DNA from 3 places in the Streptomyces sp. NBC_01264 genome. Region 3 is predicted to be linked to each of the others. Evidence: riboswitches for the same ligand, from Rfam matches in the RefSeq annotation. Region 3 holds a riboswitch; each other region holds the start of a gene.
The links. Region 3 has a riboswitch for cobalamin ahead of OG435_RS31160 (energy-coupling factor ABC transporter permease). Riboswitches for the same ligand answer to the same signal wherever they lie in the genome.

Region 1 (6,444 bases), on a different contig from region 3:
GCACTGCGGTGAAAAGACGGGACAGCTCCGCGGAGGTCGCCGGGAACGTTCCGGCTCCTCTGGAATCCCTCATCGGCACGATGCCCCCCTGCATGCGTGACCTGCGGCAAGAGGGTTGTTTCGAGCCGCATGAAGACGATTATGCGCCAGATTTCGGGAAAGGCCAGGGGAATTCCCTATTCCGGTGAAAGGCCCGTGGCGCCCGATGATCACATGAGTTGTACAGGTCACATCCCTTTGTCCACCCCTGCGCGAGGGGCGCCCTGTCCACCCGGTTCCGGCCATGGTTGTCCGGGAGCCCGGAATCCGCTGTACTGCTGCGGTGCGGCCCGATGCCCGGGCACGTTCGGGGGAGGGGCCAGGATGAGTGCGGATCGGCGTCGGACAGGGCGGGGCGCGAGGCGGGCGGCGCACCGGCGCCGTGCGGGTCTCCGGAGCCGAAGACCCCTTCTGGGTTTCTTCCTGTCGGCCTTCCTCCTCGTGGGCGTGAGCGCCGCGGCGGGGATCGCCTGGGACACCCGTACCGTCGCCGGCGCGCAGGTCCGCCCGCTGCCCGGCCCGGTCGCCACCCTGCCCGTGACCCCCGGCGACGGCTCCGCGCCGCCCGTGACCGGCCCCACCGCCGGCGGCCCGGGCGCCACCGCCCCGCAGAGCCCGGCCGGTCCGTCCCCGGACCCCGAGGACCCGGGGCCCGGTACGGGCGACGGAGTCCGCCCCTCCGGCCCGCTGCCCTTCGACATGCCTCAGCCGGCCGCCCTGCGCTCCGGCGCCGCCGGCAAGAAGCTGGTCTTCGCCCACTACTTCACCCCGTACCCGCTCTCCCTGGACAACGCGAGCGCCGACGCCGACTACTACACCCGCAACTATCTGAAGCCGGACGGCGAGAACGGCAAGCACGAGCGCTACGGCGGCCTGCTGCGCGACCGGCCGCTGCCCGTCCCGCCCAAGGCGGGGAACTGGGAGCTCGCCAACCTCCAGCAGGAGGTCCGCACGGCCCGCGCCGCCGGCCTCGACGGGTTCACCCTCGACCTGCTCTCCCTGACCGGGAAGAACCTGGAGCGCTGCAAGCTCCTGATGGAAGCCGCCCGTTCGGTGGATCCGGCCTTCAAGGTCATGCTGATGCCGGACATGACCTCCCTGGGCACCGACGACCCGGCGGTGCTCGCCGACCTCCTCGCGGACCTCGGCAAGGCCCCGGCCGCCCACCGGCTGCCCGACGGCCGGCTGGTCGTCTCGCCGTTCAAGGCGGAGGAGAAGAGCGCCGCCTGGTGGACCCGGATGATGGAGGTGCTGAAGTCCCGGCACGGCATCCGTACCGCCTTCGTCCCGCTCCTCCTCGACTTCGGTGCGCACAGCGGCGCGTTCGAGCCCATCAGCTACGGATTCTCCGAGTGGGGCAGCCGCAGTTACGTCGGCCAGGAGGGCTCCACGCGCGACGTCCGGCGCGCCCACGCCGCGGGCAAGATCTGGATGCAGCCCGTATCGGTCCAGGACGCCCGGCCCAATCAGGGCATCTACGACGAGGCCGGCAACACCGCCACCCTGCGCGCCACATGGAACCGGGCCATCGAGGACGGGGCGGACTGGGTCCAGCTCACCACCTGGAACGACTACAGCGAGGGCAGCCAGTTCGCGCCCTCCCTGCACAACGGCCATGCCTACCTGGACCTTTCCTCCTACTACCTCACGCGGTTCAAGACGGGCGGCTGGCCGAGGGTCGTCCGCGACACGCTGTACCTGAGCTCGCGCACCCAGTTCGCCGCCGCCGACCCGAGCGGCGGCCAGTCCCTCGTGATGTCGCTGCGGGGCGGCAGCGCCGCGGCCCGGGACACGGTGGAGGTGCTGAGCTTCCTGACCGCGCCCGCGCGCATCCGTACGTCCGTGGGAGCGGCCGGGGACGCGCACGAGGCCCCGGCCGGGGTGCACTCCCGGCTGCTGCCCCTGGCTCCGGGCACCGGCTCGGCGGCCGTGGTGCGGGACGGCAGGACCGGGGCCCGGGTGGAGCTGCCCTACCGGGTGGACCGCACGGTGGAGGTCCAGGACCTCCAGTACTACGCCGCCACCAGCGGCCGGAGCTGAGCCCGCGGAGGCTCCGGCGTGAGCTGGCAGGGCCCGAAGTCCCTTGCTCTGGGACCTTCGTCACCCCATATGTAGTGGTGGCTACCCGGGCTCACATCTATATGTAGTGTTGACTCTGCCGGTTCGGCGGGGCCTCTCCCCGACCGAGGCAACAGGGAACCCGGTGGGAATCCGGGACTGCCCCGCAACGGTGAATCCGCCCAGGCGGACGAGTCCGACACCTGCCGGCACGGGCCTTCGGACGGCCCGCCAATCTTCCGTGCCGAGCCTCGTGGGAGGGCCGCCGTGACTGCTGTCGTCGACGCCGTAGAGACCGTGACCGAATACCTGGACCGCCGGGACTGGCGGGTGAACGCCAACGCCAACCAGGGCTATTCGCTCGGCGGCCTCATCCTCAACGCCGCCGGCAAGATCACCGCCAACTACTGGCTGGAACAGGTCTACCCCGACGCCGTGGCCCGCGCCCACCGCGAGGGCGACTTCCACATCCACGACCTGGACATGCTCTCCGGCTACTGCGCCGGCTGGTCCCTGCGCACCCTGCTGACCGAGGGCTTCAACGGAGTCCCCGGACAGATCGACTCCGTACCTCCCCGGCACCTGTCCTCGGCCGTCGGGCAGATCGTGAATTTCCTCGGCACCCTGCAGAACGAATGGGCGGGCGCCCAGGCCTTCTCCTCGTTCGACACCTGCCTCGCCCCCTACGTCCGCCTCGACGCGCTGACGTACGACCAGGTCAGACATCCCATGCCGTTTCATGTCAAGAGGGATAGAGCTGGGCGTGGTGTGACCAGGCGGTTGCTTCGTCGTAGTGGGTGCGGGTTTTGAGGCATCCGTGGAGGATGCCGACGAGGCGGTTTCCGACCTGGCGGAGGGCAGGGTTGTAGCCGGCGTCGCGGGCGCGCTGCTTGTCGTAGTAGCGGCGGGCGCCGGGTGAGGTGTTCAGCGCGGAGAACGCCTGGAGTTGCAGGGCCGAGGCGAGGCGGTTGTTGCGGACGTAGCGGGCCTGGACGGTGTGGCTCTTGCCGGAGGCCCGGGTGATAGGGCTGGTCCCGGCGTAGTTCTTGCGGGCCTTCGCGTTGTCGTAGCGGGTGGGGTCGTCCCCGAACTCGGCGAGCACCCGGGCGCCGGTGATCTCCGCGATGCCGGGCATCGAGAGGTAGATCTCAGCGTCCGGGTGCTCAAGAAAATGTGCCTTCACCTGCCTTTCGAGCTCGGCTATCTGCTCGTTCAGACTGATCAGCAGGCGCGCGTGGGCTGTCGCGGCGGCCGCGTAGGCGGCGGTCACCGGTTCGGGCAGACCGAGGTGTTCTTCTCGCAGCGCGGTCTGGATCGTGGCGGCTTTCTGGGGCCGGTTGTGCCGGCGGTGGCGGGTCAGGACCGCGGTGATCTGGGGGCGCGTCAGCTTCGCCGCGGTGGCGGGCGTGGGCGCCTTGATCAGCAGCTCCAGTGCGTCCGTGCTGGTCAGCGCCAAGTCGGCGTAGGCGTCCAGGGCCGCGGGGAAGTACTCGCGCAGCGTATTGCGCAGCCGCTGGAAGGTGCGGGTGCGTTCCCAGATCAGTGTCTGGTGGGCACGGGCGACGACCTTCACGGCCTGGGCCTGCTCGCTGTCTCCAGCGACGGGCCGCAACTGGTCACGGTCGATACGGACCATGTCTGCCAGCGCGTGCGCATCGCCTTTATCGCTCTTGGCGCCGGAGGTTCCGTAGCGTTCCTTGAACCGGTTGACCTGCCTCGGGTTGATCGCGAACACCTGGTAGCCGGAGGCGATCAGGGCCTGCACCCACGGGCCGCGATCGGTCTCGATCCCCACCACCACCTCGGCGGAGTCCACATCCGCGCCACCGTACTTCGCGATGAGCGCGTGCAGTTTCGCGATGCCCTCCACCCCCTCGGGCAGGGTCGCGACGGCCAGCTTGCGGCCCGTCCCGTCCTGGACCTCGACATCGTGATGGTCTTCGGCCCAGTCGTCACCGATCAGCAGCAACAGTTCTCTCCCGCTCGTATCCGTTCGTTCAGTTGCACAGCAGCCTGCGGAAGGCACGGCACGCGGCCTAATGGATCCAGTGCTCACGCCCGTGGGCGGGCACGCCATCCCATCAGCGGTCATGGCCTCCCGGCCGACCAGCAGGGGCACGGTCTGACCACAGAACTCGAACGGCTCCGGCATCGGAAGTGCTCACCTGCTGGCGGCTACAACATCAAGTCTCTACGACCCGATACGTCCCATTAGGCAGTGCGTCCAGGAACTCGTGCACAACCTCAACGTGCCCTCGCGCTGGGGCACCCAGACCCCCTTCACCAACCTCACCTTCGACTGGATCTGCCCCGAGGACCTGCGCGAGCAGGTCCCGGTGGTCGCGGGGGAGGAGACCGGTTTCACCTACGGCGAGCTCCAGGCCGAGATGGACATGATCAACCGGGCGTACATCGAGGTGATGACGGAGGGGGACGCCACCGGCCGGGTGTTCACCTTCCCCATCCCGACCTACAACATCACCAAGGACTTCGCCTGGGAGAGCGAGAACGCCGAGCGGCTCTTCGCGATGACCGCCAAGTACGGGCTCCCGTACTTCCAGAACTTCATCAACTCCGAGCTCGAACCGAACATGATCCGCTCCATGTGCTGCCGGCTCCAGCTCGACCTGACCGAGCTGCTCAAGCGCGGCAACGGCCTCTTCGGCAGCGCCGAGCAGACCGGCTCGCTGGGCGTCGTCACCCTCAACTGCGCCCGCCTCGGCCATGTTCACGCGGGTGACGAGGAAGGGCTGCTGGCCGAGGTGGACCGGCTGTGCGAGCTCGCCAAGGACAGCCTCGAACTCAAGCGGATCACCGTTCAGGACCTGATCGACGGCGGTCTCTTCCCCTACACCAAGCGGTACTTGGGCACCCTGCGCAACCATTTCTCCACCATCGGGGTCAACGGCGTCAACGAGATGATCCGCAACTTCAGCGCGGACGCCCACGACATCACCACCCCCGAGGGCCACGCCCTCGCGGTCCGCCTCCTGGACCGGGTCCGGGCCCGGATGGTCGACTTCCAGGAGACCACCGGCCACCTCTACAACCTGGAGGCCACCCCCGCCGAGGGCACGACGTACCGCTTCGCCAAGGAGGACCGGGCCCGCTTCCCCGGCATCCTCCAGGCCGGCACCGACGCCAACCCGTACTACACCAACTCCTCGCAGCTGCCCGTCGGCTGGACCGACGACCCCTTCGAGGCGCTGGAGCGCCAGGACGAGCTGCAGGGCAAGTACACCGGCGGCACCGTCCTGCACCTGTACACCCCCGAGCGGATCCCGACGGCGGAGGCCTGCCGCAAGCTGGTCCGGCGCTCGCTGGAGACCTTCCGGCTCCCGTACCTGACGGTGACCCCGACCTTCTCCATCTGCGCGGACCACGGCTACCTGGCGGGGGAGCAGCCCCACTGCCCCACCTGCGGGGCCGTGTGCGAGGTCTGGACCCGGGTCATGGGCTACCACCGCCCGGTGTCCTCCTTCAACATCGGCAAGAAGGGCGAGCACGCCGAGCGCGTCCACTTCAAGGCGGCGGTGTGAGCCCCGGGGCGGCCGCCGTCCCGCCGGACGAGGTCATCCGCATCGGCGGCTGGTCCCGGCTGTCCACCTGCGACTGGCCCGGCCGGCTGGTCACCACCGTCTTCTGCCAGGGCTGCCCCTGGCGGTGCGGCTACTGCCACAACCCCGGCCTGCTGCCCGCCCGCGCCCCGGCGGCCGTCTCCTGGGACGAGGTGCTCGGCCACCTCGCCCGCCGCACCGGGCTGCTCGACGGGATCGTCTTCTCGGGCGGGGAACCGCTGCTCCAGCGCGGCCTGCCCCGAGCCGTACGGGAGGCCCGCGCGCTCGGCCTGGAGGTCGGGCTCCACACCGGGGGAGCCTTCCCCCGTCGGCTGGCCCGGCTGCTGGACGCGGGCCTGCTGGACTGGGTCGGCTTCGACGTCAAGGCGCCGCCCACCCGCTACGAACGGGTCACCGGCATCGGCCACGCGGCGGCCTCCGCCGAGCGCAGCCTGCGCCTCCTGCTCGCCTCGGGGGTTCCCCACCAGCTCCGCACCACGGTGGACCCGGCCCTCCTGGGCCCGCCCGCCGTGGCCGACCTGGACGACTGGCTCGCGGACCTGAGCGCGGGGCCCACGCTCCGCCAGACCGTGCGCCCGCCGGCGGCCTGAGAGCCCGGGAGCCCGGGGGCCCGGCGGCCGCGACGGCCGGGGGGAGCTGTCCCTCCGGGCGGGCGGCGGGGCATGATCGGTTCGACAGCCGCGCCGCACCCACGGAGGTCCCCCGTGACCCAGCCCGCCGAGCCGACCGACCGCACCGACCGCACCGGCGGCGCCGGCCCCGCCGACGC
Region 2 (6,444 bases), 240 kb from region 3:
GAGTCGAAGGGCAGCTTCAGCTGGAAGAAGACGTCCTGCAGGCCCATCGCGCCCAGGCCCACCGGACGCCAGCGGGCGTTGGAGCGGCCGGCCTGCTCGGTCGGGTAGAAGTTGATGTCCACGACGCGGTCCAGGAAGGTGACCGCGGTGCGGACGGTCTCGTCCAGCCGCTCCCAGTCGATCTCGCTGGATTCGGCCAGGACGAAGGCGCCGAGGTTGACCGAGCCGAGGTTGCAGACGGCCGTCTCGCCGTCGTTGGTGACCTCGATGATCTCGGTGCAGAGGTTCGAGGAGTGGACGACGGTGCCCGGCTCGGCGGTCTGGTTCGCCGTGCGGTTGGAGGCGTCCTTGAAGGTCATCCAGCCCTGGCCGGTCTGCGCGAGGGTGCGCATCATCCGGCCGTACAGGTCGCGGGCGGGCATGGTCTTGCGGGCCAGGCCCGACTCCTCGGCCTTGCGGTACGCGGCGTCGAACGCGTCGCCCCACAGGTCGACCAGCTCGGGGACGTCGGCCGGGGAGAACAGCGACCAGTCGGCGTCGGCGTTCACGCGGCGCATGAACTCGTCCGGCACCCAGTGGGCCAGGTTCAGGTTGTGCGTGCGGCGCTGGTCCTCGCCGGTGTTGTCGCGGAGCTCCAGGAACTCCTCGATGTCCGCGTGCCAGGTCTCCAGGTAGACCGCGGCGGCGCCCTTGCGGCGGCCGCCCTGGTTCACGGCGGCGACGGAGGCGTCCAGCGTCTTCAGGAACGGCACGATGCCGTTGGAGTGGCCGTTCGTGCCGCGGATCAGCGAACCGCGGGCGCGGATGCGGGAGTACGAGAGGCCGATGCCGCCGGCGTGCTTCGACAGGCGCGCGACCTGGTGGTAGCGGTCGTAGATCGAGTCCAGCTCGTCCAGCGGGGAGTCCAGCAGGTAGCAGGAGGACATCTGCGGGTGCCGGGTGCCGGAGTTGAAGAGGGTGGGGGAGGAGGGGAGGTAGTCGAGGCGGCTCATCAGCCGGTAGAGCGAGGCCACTTCCTCGACGGCCTGCACGCTCTCGTTCTCGGCGAGGCCGCAGGCCACGCGCAGCATGAAGTACTGCGGGGTCTCGATGACCTGGCGGGTGATCGGGTGGCGCAGCAGGTAGCGGCTGTGCAGGGTGCGCAGGCCGAAGAAGCCGAAGCGGTCGTCGGCGCCCTCGGCGAGCGCGTGCGCGACCAGCGCGTCGAGCCGGCTCGCGTGCAGGCGTACGAAGTCGGCGGTGCGGTCGGCGATCAGGCCCTCACGGTGGCCGACCTCGACCGACTCGGAGAAGGAGGCGGAGCCCTGGCCGGCGGCCTCGTCGCGGACGGCCAGCGTCAGCAGGCGCGCGGCGAGGCGGGAGTAGGCCGGGTCCTCGGAGATCAGCCCGGCGGCCGCCTCGGTGGCGAGCGTACGGAGCTCCGCCTCGTCGGCGGCGGCGCTGCGGCCGCGCAGCGCTGCGGCGGCGACCCGGCCGGGGTCGGTGTCGGGCAGGTCGGCGGTCAGCTCGGTGAGCGTGCGCAGGAGCGCGGCCCCCGGACCCTCATAGGCGGACGGGTCGGACTCGGCGCGCGGTGCGGAAGGCGCGATGGTCACGGGGGGAGCTCTCCCTCGCTCGGCTCCGGGAACACCTTTGGTGCGGGGCGCGAGGGGGCGCACGTGGGGAGCGCGTGCCTGGCAGGGCTGTGCGCATGCGCCACGTGGCGTCCACCGGCCCAACCGCGAGGCCCGGACGTGTCTGCACCCGGTTCGGTCGAGCCGGGCGCACTGTCGACAGGTCCTCGGACTTGCGGATGCACCGAGCGAGTCGGTGCATTTCATACCGTTGCGGGACAGTTCCGGATTCTCACCGGATTCCCCTGCGACGACAGCGAGCATGAGCATACATGTGGGGGCCGGTCCTTGCGTGAGCCCCCACATGTTGTGTCGCTCCCCGAGGCGGTCCGTGACTTACAGCTCCAGGCGGTACGTGAGCAGGGGCAGGCCCGGAACCGGGTACCAGTCCCGCTCCGGTGTCCGCACGAAGCCCAGCCGGTCGTAGATCCGGTGCGCCCCGAGCATCTTCTCCGTGGTCGACAGCACCAGATGGCCCACGCCCTGCAGCTCCCGGGCGCGGCTCACGCAGGCCCGTACGAGGGCTTCGCCCGCGCCGCGGCCGCGGGCGGCGGGGGAGACGGCCAGCATCCGGAACTCCGCCTCGCCGGGGCCCGCGATATCGCACAGCGGGCTGCCGGGAGGGGCGAAGGTCACACCGCCGAGCAGCGTGCCCTCGTACTCCGCGACGAGCACCTCGCCGTCGGGGGCCCGGCCGGCGACATCGCGCAGCCGGCTCAGGTAGGGGTCGTCCTCGGCGAAGTCCAGCAGTCCGTCGTCGAGGTAGGCCCGTGCGGTGATCTCGCCGAGCTCTTCGTATTCGGCGGGCGCCGCCGTCCTGATGATGATGTCCATGGCACCGAGTGTGCGTCAGGGCGCGAAAAGAGGCCGCCGCGTTCCGTCGGGTGGACGGCGTACGCGGCGGCCTCGGGGACCCACGGGTTCAGCAGCAGCGGAACCCTTCGCGCGGATCGCCCTCGCGGGCGTCCGTACGGGCCCGTTCGAAGGCCCGGCGCGACTGGACCGGCGCGTCCGGATCGTGCGTACGGGCGTGGGCGACGTAGCGGTCGTAGGCCGCCTCGCCCGAGAACTCCCGTACGAAGAACCGGGCGCGGCCCAGCACGTGGCGCAGGCGCGTCACGCGGGTTCCCGTACGGAGTCCTGCACGCGCCCCCCGCCCGAGTCGAGGCCGGCGGCGGCGAGTTCCGCGCGCTCCTCGGCGGTGGGGATCAGCCCGGCCGGGGCGATCAGCTTGGACTCGGTCCACGGGACCTCGGCCATGGTGACCGACTCCGGCGTGCGGATGGCCTTGAGGCAGGTCCGGGCCGCGTCGACGAGCACGATGATGATCAGCAGGGCGAAGAACACCGACAGCACGCCGTCCACCGTGGCGTTGGTGACCACGGTGTGCATCTCGTCCATGTTCTTGGCGGGCTTGAGGACCGTGCCCGCGTCGATCCCGTCCTGGTAGACGTCCCGCTGCGCGAAGAAGCCGATCTTCGGGTTGTCGGAGAAGATCTTCTGGTAGCTGGCGGTGAGCGTGACGGCCAGGTCCCAGGCCAGCGGAACGCCCGTCACCCAGGCCCACTTGAGCCGGCCGGACTTGATCAGCAGGGTGGTGCAGACGGCCAGGGCGACCGCCGCGAGCAGCTGGTTCGCGATGCCGAACAGCGGGAAGAGCTGGTTGATGCCGCCCAGCGGGTCCTTGACGCCGACCCAGAGGAAGTAGCCCCAGCCGCCGACGACGACCGCGCTGGCGAACCAGACGCCCGGCTTCCAGCTGATGTCCTTGAAGGACTTGTGCACGTTGCCGAGGGAGTCCTGGAGCATGAAGCGGCCCACGCGGGTGCCGGCGTCCACGGTCGTCAGGATGAACAGGGCCTCGAACATGATCGCGAAGTGGTACCAGAATGCCTTCATCGATCCGCCGCCGATCACGGCCGAGAAGATCTCCGACATTCCGAGTGCGAAGGTCGGCGCGCCGCCCGTACGGGACAGCAGGCTGGTCTCCTCCACGTCCTTCGCGGCCTGGGTGAGGGCCTCGGGGGAGATGGCGAAGCCGAAGTTCGTGACCGCCTGCGAGGCCGTCTCGACGGTGGCGCCGACGACTCCGCCGGGGGAGTTGATGGCGAAGTACAGGCCGGGATCGATGATGCAGGCCGCGATGATCGCCATGATGGCGACGAAGGACTCGGTCAGCATCGCGCCGTACCCGATGACCCGGACCTGGGTCTCCTTCTGGATCATCTTCGGGGTGGTGCCCGAGGAGACCAGGGAGTGGAAGCCCGACAGGGCGCCGCAGGCGATGGTGATGAAGACGAAGGGGAACATCGAGCCGGCGAAGACAGGGCCGTCGCCGCGCGAGGCGAACTCGGTGACCGTCGGCATCTTCAGCGTCGGCATGGCGATGACCACGCCCACGGCCAGCAGCCCGATGGTGCCCACCTTCATGAAGGTGGAGAGGTAGTCGCGCGGGGCGAGCAGCATCCACACCGGCAGGACGGACGCCACGAAGCCGTAGGCGATCATCCAGATGACCAGCGTCTCCTTCTCCAGGGTGAAGGTGTCCGCCAGCGAGGACTCGGCGACCCAGCCGCCCGCGACGATGGCGAGCAGCAGCAGCGCGACACCGACGACGGAGACCTCGGTGACCTTGCCCGGGCGCAGGACGCGCAGGTAGAAGCCCATGAAGAGGGCGATCGGGATGGTCATGCCGATGGAGAAGACGCCCCAGGGCGAGTGCGCCAGCGCGTTGACGATGACCAGGGCCAGCACGGCCAGCAGGATGATCATGATGGCGAAGACGCCGACCAGCGCGGCGGCGCCGCCGACCGGGCCGATCTCGTCCCGGGCCATCTGGCCGAGCGAACGGCCGTTGCGCCGGGTGGAGAAGAAGAGCGTGACCATGTCCTGGACGGCGCCCGCGAAGATCACGCCCACGACGATCCAGATGGTGCCGGGCAGGTAGCCCATCTGCGAGGCGAGTACGGGACCCACGAGCGGTCCGGCGCCGGCGATGGCGGCGAAGTGATGGCCGAAAAGCACGCGTCGGTCGGTCGGGTGGAAGTCGACACCGTTGTCGAGGCGTTCGGCGGGGGTGGCGCGGGTCTTGTCCACCTTCAGTACGCGGTGGGCGACGAAGCGCGCGTAGAAGCGGTAGCCGATCGCGTACGAGCCCAGGGCGGCGGCGAGCAGCCAGGCGGCGGAGATCTCCTCGCCGCGCGAGAGCGCCAGCACGCCCCAGCCGATGGCCCCCACGAGCCCCACCAGCACCCACACGGCCACGGCCTTGGGGGACATGCCCCCTGATGGAGAAGGCGAGCCCGGCGTGGTGCCCGGACTCGCCGCGTTCCGTACCGCCCCTGTGGTGTCCGGCTGTGTGGCTTCCGGTCCTGGTTCCGTCATGATCCGTCGTCCCCTCGTCGATCATCTGCGTAATGGCGCAGGGAATCTACGGGGGACCGCCCGCTGGACGTAACCCCCCGTCCGTATAGCGGAACGAGAGTCAACTACGAATCAGACGGCGGGACGCTGGAGTCGGGCGACGAACTTGTAACGATCGCCGCGGTATACGGAACGCACCCACTCGACGGGCTCCCCGTCGGTGTCCAGCGAATGGCGTGAAAGCAGCAGCATCGGCAGTCCGACGTCGGTGCCGAGCAGCCCGGCCTCCCGGGGAGTGGCCAGCGAGGTCTCGATGGTCTCCTCCGCTTCGGCGAGGCGCACGTCGTACACCTCGGCGAGGGCGGTGTAGAGGGAGGTGTACTTGACCAGCGAACGGCGCAGCGCGGGGAAGCGCTTGGCCGACAGGTGCGTGGTCTCGATGGCCATCGGTTCCCCGCTGGCCAGGCGGAGCCGCTCGATGCGCAGGACCCGCCCGCCAGTGGCGATCTTGAGGAGCCCGGCGAGGGTGTCGTCGGCCGTCACGTAGCCGATGTCCAGCAGCTGGGAGGTCGGCTCCAGTCCCTGGGCCCTCATGTCCTCGGTGTACGAGGAGAGTTGGAGCGGCTGGGAGACCTTCGGCTTGGCGACGAAGGTTCCCTTGCCCTGGATCCGTTCCAGCCGGCCCTCGACGACGAGCTCCTGGAGAGCCTGTCGCACCGTGGTGCGCGAGGTGTCGAACTCGGCCGCGAGCGTGCGCTCGGGGGGCACGGGTGTACCGGGTGGAAGGGTTTCGGTCATATCGAGCAAGTGGCGCTTGAGTCGGTAGTACTTGGGCACGCGTGCCGTGCGGGTGGCCGCCCCGCTGTCCGGCTCCGTGATCGCCCCTTCGGTGGCCATCGCCGCCCGCCTTCCCGACTCCAGTTTCGTTGCCGTCACCGGCTCCTCCGATATGTGCGGTCACATCGTGACACGGGAGGGAGGGCAGGCCTCCTCCCTCCCCCAGGTGTCGGTCCGATAACGGACCGAGCACCCGCTCATTAGACCCTTGACACCCCTAAAGGTCTAGGCCAAGCTCCAGCTACTGGTCTACACCAATATGGATCGGATCCCGGCCCCACGGGCAGTACTTGGTGCTTTTTGAGTCACCGCGGCGGGCAAGGGAAGTTGCAGGCAGCATCCCTGAGGAGGGTGGCGTGAAGCGCAAGCTCATCGTGGCGGTCAGTGTCGTTGGCATGATGGCCGGACTCGCGGCGTGCGGTAACGGCGACGACGGCAAGGCCAAGGCCGATGCGGGCCCCAAAGAGATCACCGTCTGGGTGATGGACGGCTCTGCGCCGAAGGCATGGATCGACGCGGTCAACGCGGAGTTCTCGGCCAAGCACCCCGGTGTCACGGTCAAGGTCGAGACGCAGCAGTGGAAGGGCATCCAGGAGAAGGTCACCACGGCCCTCTCCGAGGACACCCCGCC
Region 3 (6,444 bases):
GTGGTAGAAGCTCCGGTCCAGCTCGCGGATGATCTCCACACCTTCGAGGAGGAGGGCCTTGGTGCCGCGCTCCTCGTAGATCACCGTCCAGCGCCCCGAGGGCGAGCGCACCGCGTGGTCGAACCGGTAGGAGAGCACGGGGCGGAAGTCGTGTTCGCGTCCGTCCGGCGCCCAGCGGCGGAAGCCGCCGAGCGGGTCGACCAGGTCCTCGCCCTCCCAGAAGAGGGACTTCGGCTCCGAGGTTGCCTTCAGCGTCTTCATGGACGCGCAACCTACCTACCGCCAGGCGGCCAGCGCCTCCGGGTTTCGGGGGCCGGGGGCGTCCGCCGCCAGCAGTCCGTGGGCCCGCAATAGCGCGGCCACCGCCGGGGACCAGGCCGGGCGCAGCCCCGCCGAGGTGAGCAGGTCCGGGTCGGACAGGAGCGCCTCGGCCGGGCCGAAGCGGATGCCGGACGGGGTCAGGACCGCCGCGTCGTCGGCCCAGCGGACCGCCAGGTCCACGTCGTGGGTGGCCATCACCACCGTCGTGCCGGCGGCGCGCAGGCCCGCGAGGACGTCGAGGAGCCGCTCCTGGCCGTCCGGGTCCAGTCCGGCCGTCGGCTCGTCCAGGATCAGCACCCGCGGGGCCATCGCCACCGCCCCCGCGATCGCCGAGCGCTTGCGCTGGCCGTAGGAGAGCAGGTGGGTGGGGCGGTCGCGGAGCGCGGTGATGTCCAGGGCGGCCAGCGCCGCGTCCACGCGGGCGCGGACCTCCTCCGTGCGCAGGCCCAGGTTCATCGGGCCGAAGGACACGTCCTGTTCGACCGAGGCCGCGAACAGCTGGTCGTCGGGGTCCTGCACCACGAGCTGGACGGACGTGCGCAGCCGGGTCAGGCCGGCCCGGTCGTACGGGACCTGCGTGCCGTCGAGCCGCAGCGAGCCCGAGCCGGGCCGCAGGCCGCCGCTCAGCAGCCGCATCAGCGTGGTCTTGCCGCTGCCGTTGCGGCCCAGCAGGGCCAGCGCCCGGCCCGCCGCGATGGCGAAGTCGACGCCGGTCAGCACCTCGGGGCCGTCCTCGTAGGCGTAGCCCGCGCCGGACAGTTCCACCACCGGCTTCGGCGACGGGTTCACAGGAACATCTCCTTCAGGGTGAGGGTCAGGGTGATCAGGGCCGCCAGCAGCGCGGCGGTGGCCGTCAGGAAGCGCCACGACAGGGTCGCCTCCGGTACGAGGACCCGCAGCGCGCCGTCGTAGCCGCGTCCGGCCAGTCCCGCCTGGAGCTTGGCCGCGCGGTCGAAGGCCCGTACGAAGGAGGTGGCGGCGAGCCCGGCCAGGGAACGCCAGACCGCCGCCCGGCCGGTGTGCCCGAGCCGGGCCGCCTGGGCCCGGCGCACCTGGGCCATGGAGTCGAGCAGCAGGAAGCCGATCCGGTACATGACCAGGGCCACGTCCACCACCGGGGCCGGCACCCCGGCCCGGACCAGCCGGGGCAGTACGTCGGAGACCGGGGTGGTGAACGCGAACAGCAGCAGTCCGAGCGAGGCGGCCGAGGTGCGAAGCAGCAGTTCGGCAGCGAGCCGGGGGCCGTCGGGGGCCAGGGAGACCGGCCCCGCCGGGCCGCCGACCGCGAACAGCAGCGGCAGCGCCCCGGTGAAGCAGAAGCCGAGCGGGATCCGGAAGGCCCGCCAGAGCTGCCGGCCGGCCACCCCGGCCGGGCCGAGCAGCACGGCGAGGGTGGCGGCGGCCACCAGCGGCCCGCCCGGCCAGGGCGGCAGGCACACGGCGGTGACCGTCAGCCCGATCCCGAGCAGGGCCTTCTCCAGCGGGTGCCGGCCGCGCCAGCGACTGCTGTGCGCGGCCACGTCGATCGGCAGCACCGCCTAGGCCTCCGGGGCGGTGGCGGCAGTGGCGGCGGCCGCTCCCTGGCGGCGGCCCTTGCGGACGCCGAAGTAGTACGCGAGCACGCCCGCGCCCAGTGCCGCCTGCAGGGCGAACAGTGCGGACTCGATCTCGCCCGACGGGGGCTCGTACAGCGGGGAGAACCAGGGCTCGTAGTCCGGCTTCAGCTCGGTGATCGCCGTCTCGGCCTGCGCGTCGGCGCCGGCGAAGGGCTCCTCCTTGTGGTCGCCCATCCCCAGCGCGACCGGCAGCACGGCCAGCGCCGCCACCAGGAGCAGCAGCAGGCCGTTGATCTTCGTGTTCCGGGACATTCCGCTCATCAGGCCGCCGCCTTCTCTCCGGTACGGGTGGCGGTCAGCTTCGCGACGCCGAGGCGGACCAGGTCCGACTTGCTCGACGCCATCAGCAGCCGCATCACCAGGACGGTCAGCAGCCCCTCGCTCACGGCCAGCGGGATCTGCGTGACCGCGAAGATCCCCCCGAACTTCGCGAGGGAGCCGACGAACCCGGAGGCAGGGTCCGGGAAGGCCAGGGCGAGCTGCACGCTGGTGACGCAGTAGGTGACCAGGTCGGCGAAGAAGGCGCCGAAGAACACGGTGACCATCAGCGGGAGGTCGAACTTCCGCAGCAGCCGGTAGACGGCGTAGCCCGCCCAGGGGCCGGCGATGGCCATCGAGAAGACGTTGGCGCCGAGGGTGGTGAGCCCGCCGTGCGCCAGCAGCAGGGCCTGGAACAGCAGGGTGATCGTGCCCAGCACCGCCATGATCGGCGGCCGGAACAGGATCGCCCCGAGCCCGGTGCCCGTGGGGTGTGAGCAACTGCCCGTCACCGAAGGGATCTTCAGTGCGGACAGGACGAAGGTGAAGGCGCCGGACGCTCCGAGCAGCAGGGTGCTCTCCGGGTTGGACTTCACCTCGCGGGTGAGCGCGCGGACGCCGTGGACGACGAAGGGGGCGGACGCGGCGCCCCAGGCGACCGCGTGCAAAGGGGGCAGGAACCCCTCGGCTATATGCATGAGTAGGGAGACCTCTCCAGCACCTCGTGGATGGACAACGCGCCCCGGCCGGTCTCCTGGCTCACGGGTTGACGTCCATGCTCCGCCTTCCCGGGCAGCGCGGAACCTCCCGCGCAGCCCAGTGGCTTTCCCGCAGGAGTGGAGCCGGACTTCCCGATCACAGTGGCGAGGGCCGCACCGGTTTCCCACCGGTTTCCCGAACACCAAGGCCCGCTGACCCTAGTCGGACGCACGGACCGGTAACAACCCGCCCCAATCGCGCCGACCTCCGTCCGGATTCCGCTTCGTGGTGACGCTCCGTGACCGAGCTCGCGGTGTCGTCGCCAAGGGTGGTGACCGGAGGGGGAGTTCCGCATTTCGGAGACCGCCGGTGACCGGGCGATCCGCCGCACCCGGCCGTTCCGTACGGTCGCTGGGTGCCCGGACGGGTGCGGTCCGCTGGCGGGCCCGTCCCGGGGCGCCGAGGCTGGTGGGGTGACCGCCGAATCCGATGCCGCGCCCGCCTTCGACTACTCCGACCTCACCGCCGTCTACGTCAACTGCACGCTCAAGCGATCGCCCGAGCCCAGCAACACCGAGGGCCTGATCGGCAGGAGCCGCGCGGTGATGGAGGCGGCCGGGGTCCGGACCTCGCTCATCCGGGCCGTCGACCACGACATCGCCACCGGAGTCTGGCCCGACATGACCGACCACGGCTGGGAGAACGATCAGTGGCCGGTGCTCTACAGCCAGATCATGGACGCGGACATCCTCGTGCTGTGCGGCCCGATCTGGCTCGGGGACAACAGCTCGGTGATGAAGCAGGTCATCGAGCGGCTCTACGCCTGCTCGTCGATCCTGAACGACCAGGGCCAGTACGCCTATTACGGGCGCGTGGGCGGGGCGCTGATCACGGGCAACGAGGACGGCGTCAAACACTGCGCCATGAACATCCTCTACAGCCTCCAGCACCTCGGCTATGCGATCCCGCCGCAGGCCGACGCCGGATGGATCGGCGAGGCCGGACCCGGGCCCTCGTACCTGGACCCCGGATCCGGCGGCCCCGAGAACGATTTCACCAACCGGAACACGGCCTTCATGAGCTGGAACCTCATGCACCTGGCCGCCCTGCTCAAGCGGGCCGGCGGGATGCCGGCGCACGGAAACCAGCGCTCCCTGTGGGACGCGGGCTGCCGCTTCGACTTCCCGAACCCCGAGCACCGGTAGCCGCGCCCCGTCTCCCGCCGGCGCGTGCCTGCTCAGCAGACGTTCGGGTGCGCCACGTCCAGGACGAAGCGCTCCGGGGAGTGCAGCGTGGACGAGGTGTAGGCGGGCTTGGTGTCGAAGGCGGCGCCGAAGGTGACGTACCCCTCGTAGTCGCCGGTCAGGGCGAGGCCCTTCAGCTTGGGCAGGTAGATCTTGATGAGCTTGGGCCCGAGGTAGACGTTGCGGCCCGCCTCGTCGTGTCCGGCTGCGGGATGCAGGCGGATCTCCAGGAAGTACCGCCCGGCCAGCGGGACGGGCTTGCCGGACCCGTCGTAGACCAGCTCCGGGACGGGGGTGACGGTGACCTCGGGTACGTATCCCTGCAGGTCGATGACCACCCGGTCGTACGTGCAGTGCCCGCCCCAGCGGGCATTGACGACGAGCGGAGTGGCGGTGGCGGTGGTGGTGGGCGTTGCGGTCGTGGCTGCGGCGGAGGCCGGTGCGGCGAAGGCGAGCATGGCGGCGAGCAGTGCGCCCAACCCCAGTGCGGTGGCCTGCCGGCGGCGTGGACGGTTCATTGCGTCCCCTCGATTCCGAGAGACGGGGAACGGTGTCACCCGTGAAGACGCGCCCGGTACGGCAGCGGTTGCACCGGGTTCACCCGGTCCGGCGGGTCCCGCCCGTTGCGCCCGGTTCAGCTGGGCAGGAGGGCGTTCAGCTCGGCGTCGAGGTCGTAGTGCAGGTGTTCCTGGCCGCGCGGAACGAGCTCGGTCATCCGGCGGCACAGCGCGTGCACGTCCTTGGCCCGGGCGGACATCACGCAGGACTGCGTGCCGTTGCTGAAGGCGAAGAAGACCCGCGGCTCGGTGCCCCTCCAGCGCGGCCACACCTGGATGTCGCCCTCACCGGTGGCGCAGACCTGGCCGTCGAGCAGCAGCTCCCGGGAGAAGACCCAGCGGGCGAGGTGCATTCCGGCGCCCTCGAAGTCGAGGGAGATCTCGTAGGGCCGATCGGTGCGGTACACGAAGACGCCCCGCACCGGGACGGGCTCGGGAGCGGCCTCCAGGCGGAGCGGGAGGACGCGGTGTTCGGTGCCGGTCATGCGGGCGCCTCTCTCTCGGGGTGGGGTCCCCGCCGGCGCATGTGCGCAGGGCCCACTCGGGCAAGCTAGCCCACCCCCGGGCCGCCCCGGCGCGGCCAAAGGTCCCCTTCGCCCGGGCCGCTCGGCCCGTCTTCGCCCGACGCGCCGAGCCCCGCCCTCCGGGGGGAGGGCGGGGCTCGGTGGAAGGGCGTGCGCGGCCGGGGCGGGGCCCCGGCCGGAACTACGGGAGCGGGTTGTAGATGAAGGACTCGTGGGAGTTGGACTGGCCGATCGCGGTGAAGCCCGAACCGTTGGCCTGGGCGCCGTTGTTCTGGTTGGAGGCACCGAAGCCCGAGGCGACCTGCTGGGCGGTGGAGGAGTTGCCGGTGTTGCTGCCGCCGACCCCGCTTCCGAGGACACCGGCGAGGGCCGCGTTCGACGCGGTCCCGGCCGCACCGGCCCCGTTGTCGGCCTGGGCGACGCCCGAGAGGAGCGCGAAGGCGAGGGGGAGCGATGCGGCGGCCGCCATCATGCGGATGCTGCGAGTGCTTGCCATGTTTCAAGTCCTCCAGTTAAGCAAAACGGCTGTGGTCCAAGACGGTTGGCCGAACCGCCGGGGGTGTGGACGCGACGTCGTGCCCCCACCCTGGCGCAGGTGATCATCAAGAAACCAGCCCAGAGTGCCTTGTTCCCCCTCAAGCGTGATCAACCCACCGCCAAACCTCACAACCCACTCAATCTCGAACGAAGTTACTGGCGTAACCCACCTGCCCGGCAGGGGGAACGACGAAGGCCCCGACGCGAAGCGTCGGGGCCCGAATCGTTCAGCTGGTGCAGGTCAGCACTCGATGACGTTGACCGCCAGGCCGCCGCGGGCGGTTTCCTTGTACTTGACCTTCATGTCGGCGCCCGTCTCCTTCATGGTCTTGATGACCTTGTCGAGGGAGACCTTGTGGCTGCCGTCGCCGCGCATCGCCATCTTGGCCGCGGTGACGGCCTTGACCGCCGCCATCCCGTTGCGCTCGATGCAGGGGATCTGGACGAGGCCGCCGACCGGGTCGCAGGTGAGGCCGAGGTTGTGCTCCATGCCGATCTCGGCCGCGTTCTCGACCTGCTCCGGGGTGCCGCCCAGGACCTCGGCCAGCGCGCCGGCCGCCATCGAGCAGGCCGAGCCGACCTCGCCCTGGCAGCCGACCTCGGCGCCGGAGATCGAGGCGTTCTCCTTGAAGAGCATGCCGATCGCGCCTGCGGCGAGGAGGAAGCGGACCACGCCGTCCTCGTCCGC

Region 1: linked by a shared signal. The riboswitch ahead of nrdD (anaerobic ribonucleoside-triphosphate reductase) and the one ahead of OG435_RS31160 (energy-coupling factor ABC transporter permease) in region 3 are both predicted to bind cobalamin.
Region 2: linked by a shared signal. The riboswitch ahead of OG435_RS30070 (ribonucleoside-diphosphate reductase subunit alpha) and the one ahead of OG435_RS31160 (energy-coupling factor ABC transporter permease) in region 3 are both predicted to bind cobalamin.

Annotation. Positions count from the first base shown of each region.
Region 1 is NZ_JAPEOX010000002.1:1,354,396-1,360,839, reverse strand. Features, by position in the region: gene OG435_RS39125 (hypothetical protein) at 1-73, opposite strand, end outside; gene OG435_RS39120 (glycoside hydrolase family 71 protein) at 487-2,079, shown strand; cobalamin riboswitch at 2,182-2,322, shown strand; gene nrdD (anaerobic ribonucleoside-triphosphate reductase) at 2,365-2,907, shown strand; gene OG435_RS39110 (IS110 family transposase) at 2,840-4,066, opposite strand; gene OG435_RS39105 (ribonucleoside triphosphate reductase) at 4,248-5,636, shown strand; gene OG435_RS39100 (anaerobic ribonucleoside-triphosphate reductase activating protein) at 5,633-6,265, shown strand; gene OG435_RS39095 (aminotransferase class V-fold PLP-dependent enzyme) at 6,380-6,444, shown strand, end outside.
Region 2 is NZ_JAPEOX010000001.1:6,397,693-6,404,136, forward strand. Features, by position in the region: gene OG435_RS30070 (ribonucleoside-diphosphate reductase subunit alpha) at 1-1,595, opposite strand, end outside; cobalamin riboswitch at 1,755-1,883, opposite strand; gene OG435_RS30075 (GNAT family N-acetyltransferase) at 1,950-2,447, opposite strand; gene OG435_RS30080 (YbdD/YjiX family protein) at 2,536-2,733, opposite strand; gene OG435_RS30085 (carbon starvation CstA family protein) at 2,730-4,892, opposite strand; gene OG435_RS30090 (GntR family transcriptional regulator) at 5,109-5,873, opposite strand; gene OG435_RS30095 (extracellular solute-binding protein) at 6,170-6,444, shown strand, end outside.
Region 3 is NZ_JAPEOX010000001.1:6,635,536-6,641,979, forward strand. Features, by position in the region: gene OG435_RS31140 (WD40 repeat domain-containing protein) at 1-261, opposite strand, end outside; gene OG435_RS31145 (energy-coupling factor ABC transporter ATP-binding protein) at 277-1,110, opposite strand; gene cbiQ (cobalt ECF transporter T component CbiQ) at 1,107-1,856, opposite strand; gene OG435_RS31155 (energy-coupling factor ABC transporter substrate-binding protein) at 1,860-2,189, opposite strand; gene OG435_RS31160 (energy-coupling factor ABC transporter permease) at 2,198-2,893, opposite strand; cobalamin riboswitch at 2,923-3,116, opposite strand; gene OG435_RS31165 (flavodoxin family protein) at 3,368-4,099, shown strand; gene OG435_RS31170 (AMIN-like domain-containing (lipo)protein) at 4,132-4,656, opposite strand; gene OG435_RS31175 (SsgA family sporulation/cell division regulator) at 4,773-5,180, opposite strand; gene OG435_RS31180 (hypothetical protein) at 5,401-5,715, opposite strand; gene OG435_RS31185 (L-serine ammonia-lyase) at 5,998-6,444, opposite strand, start outside.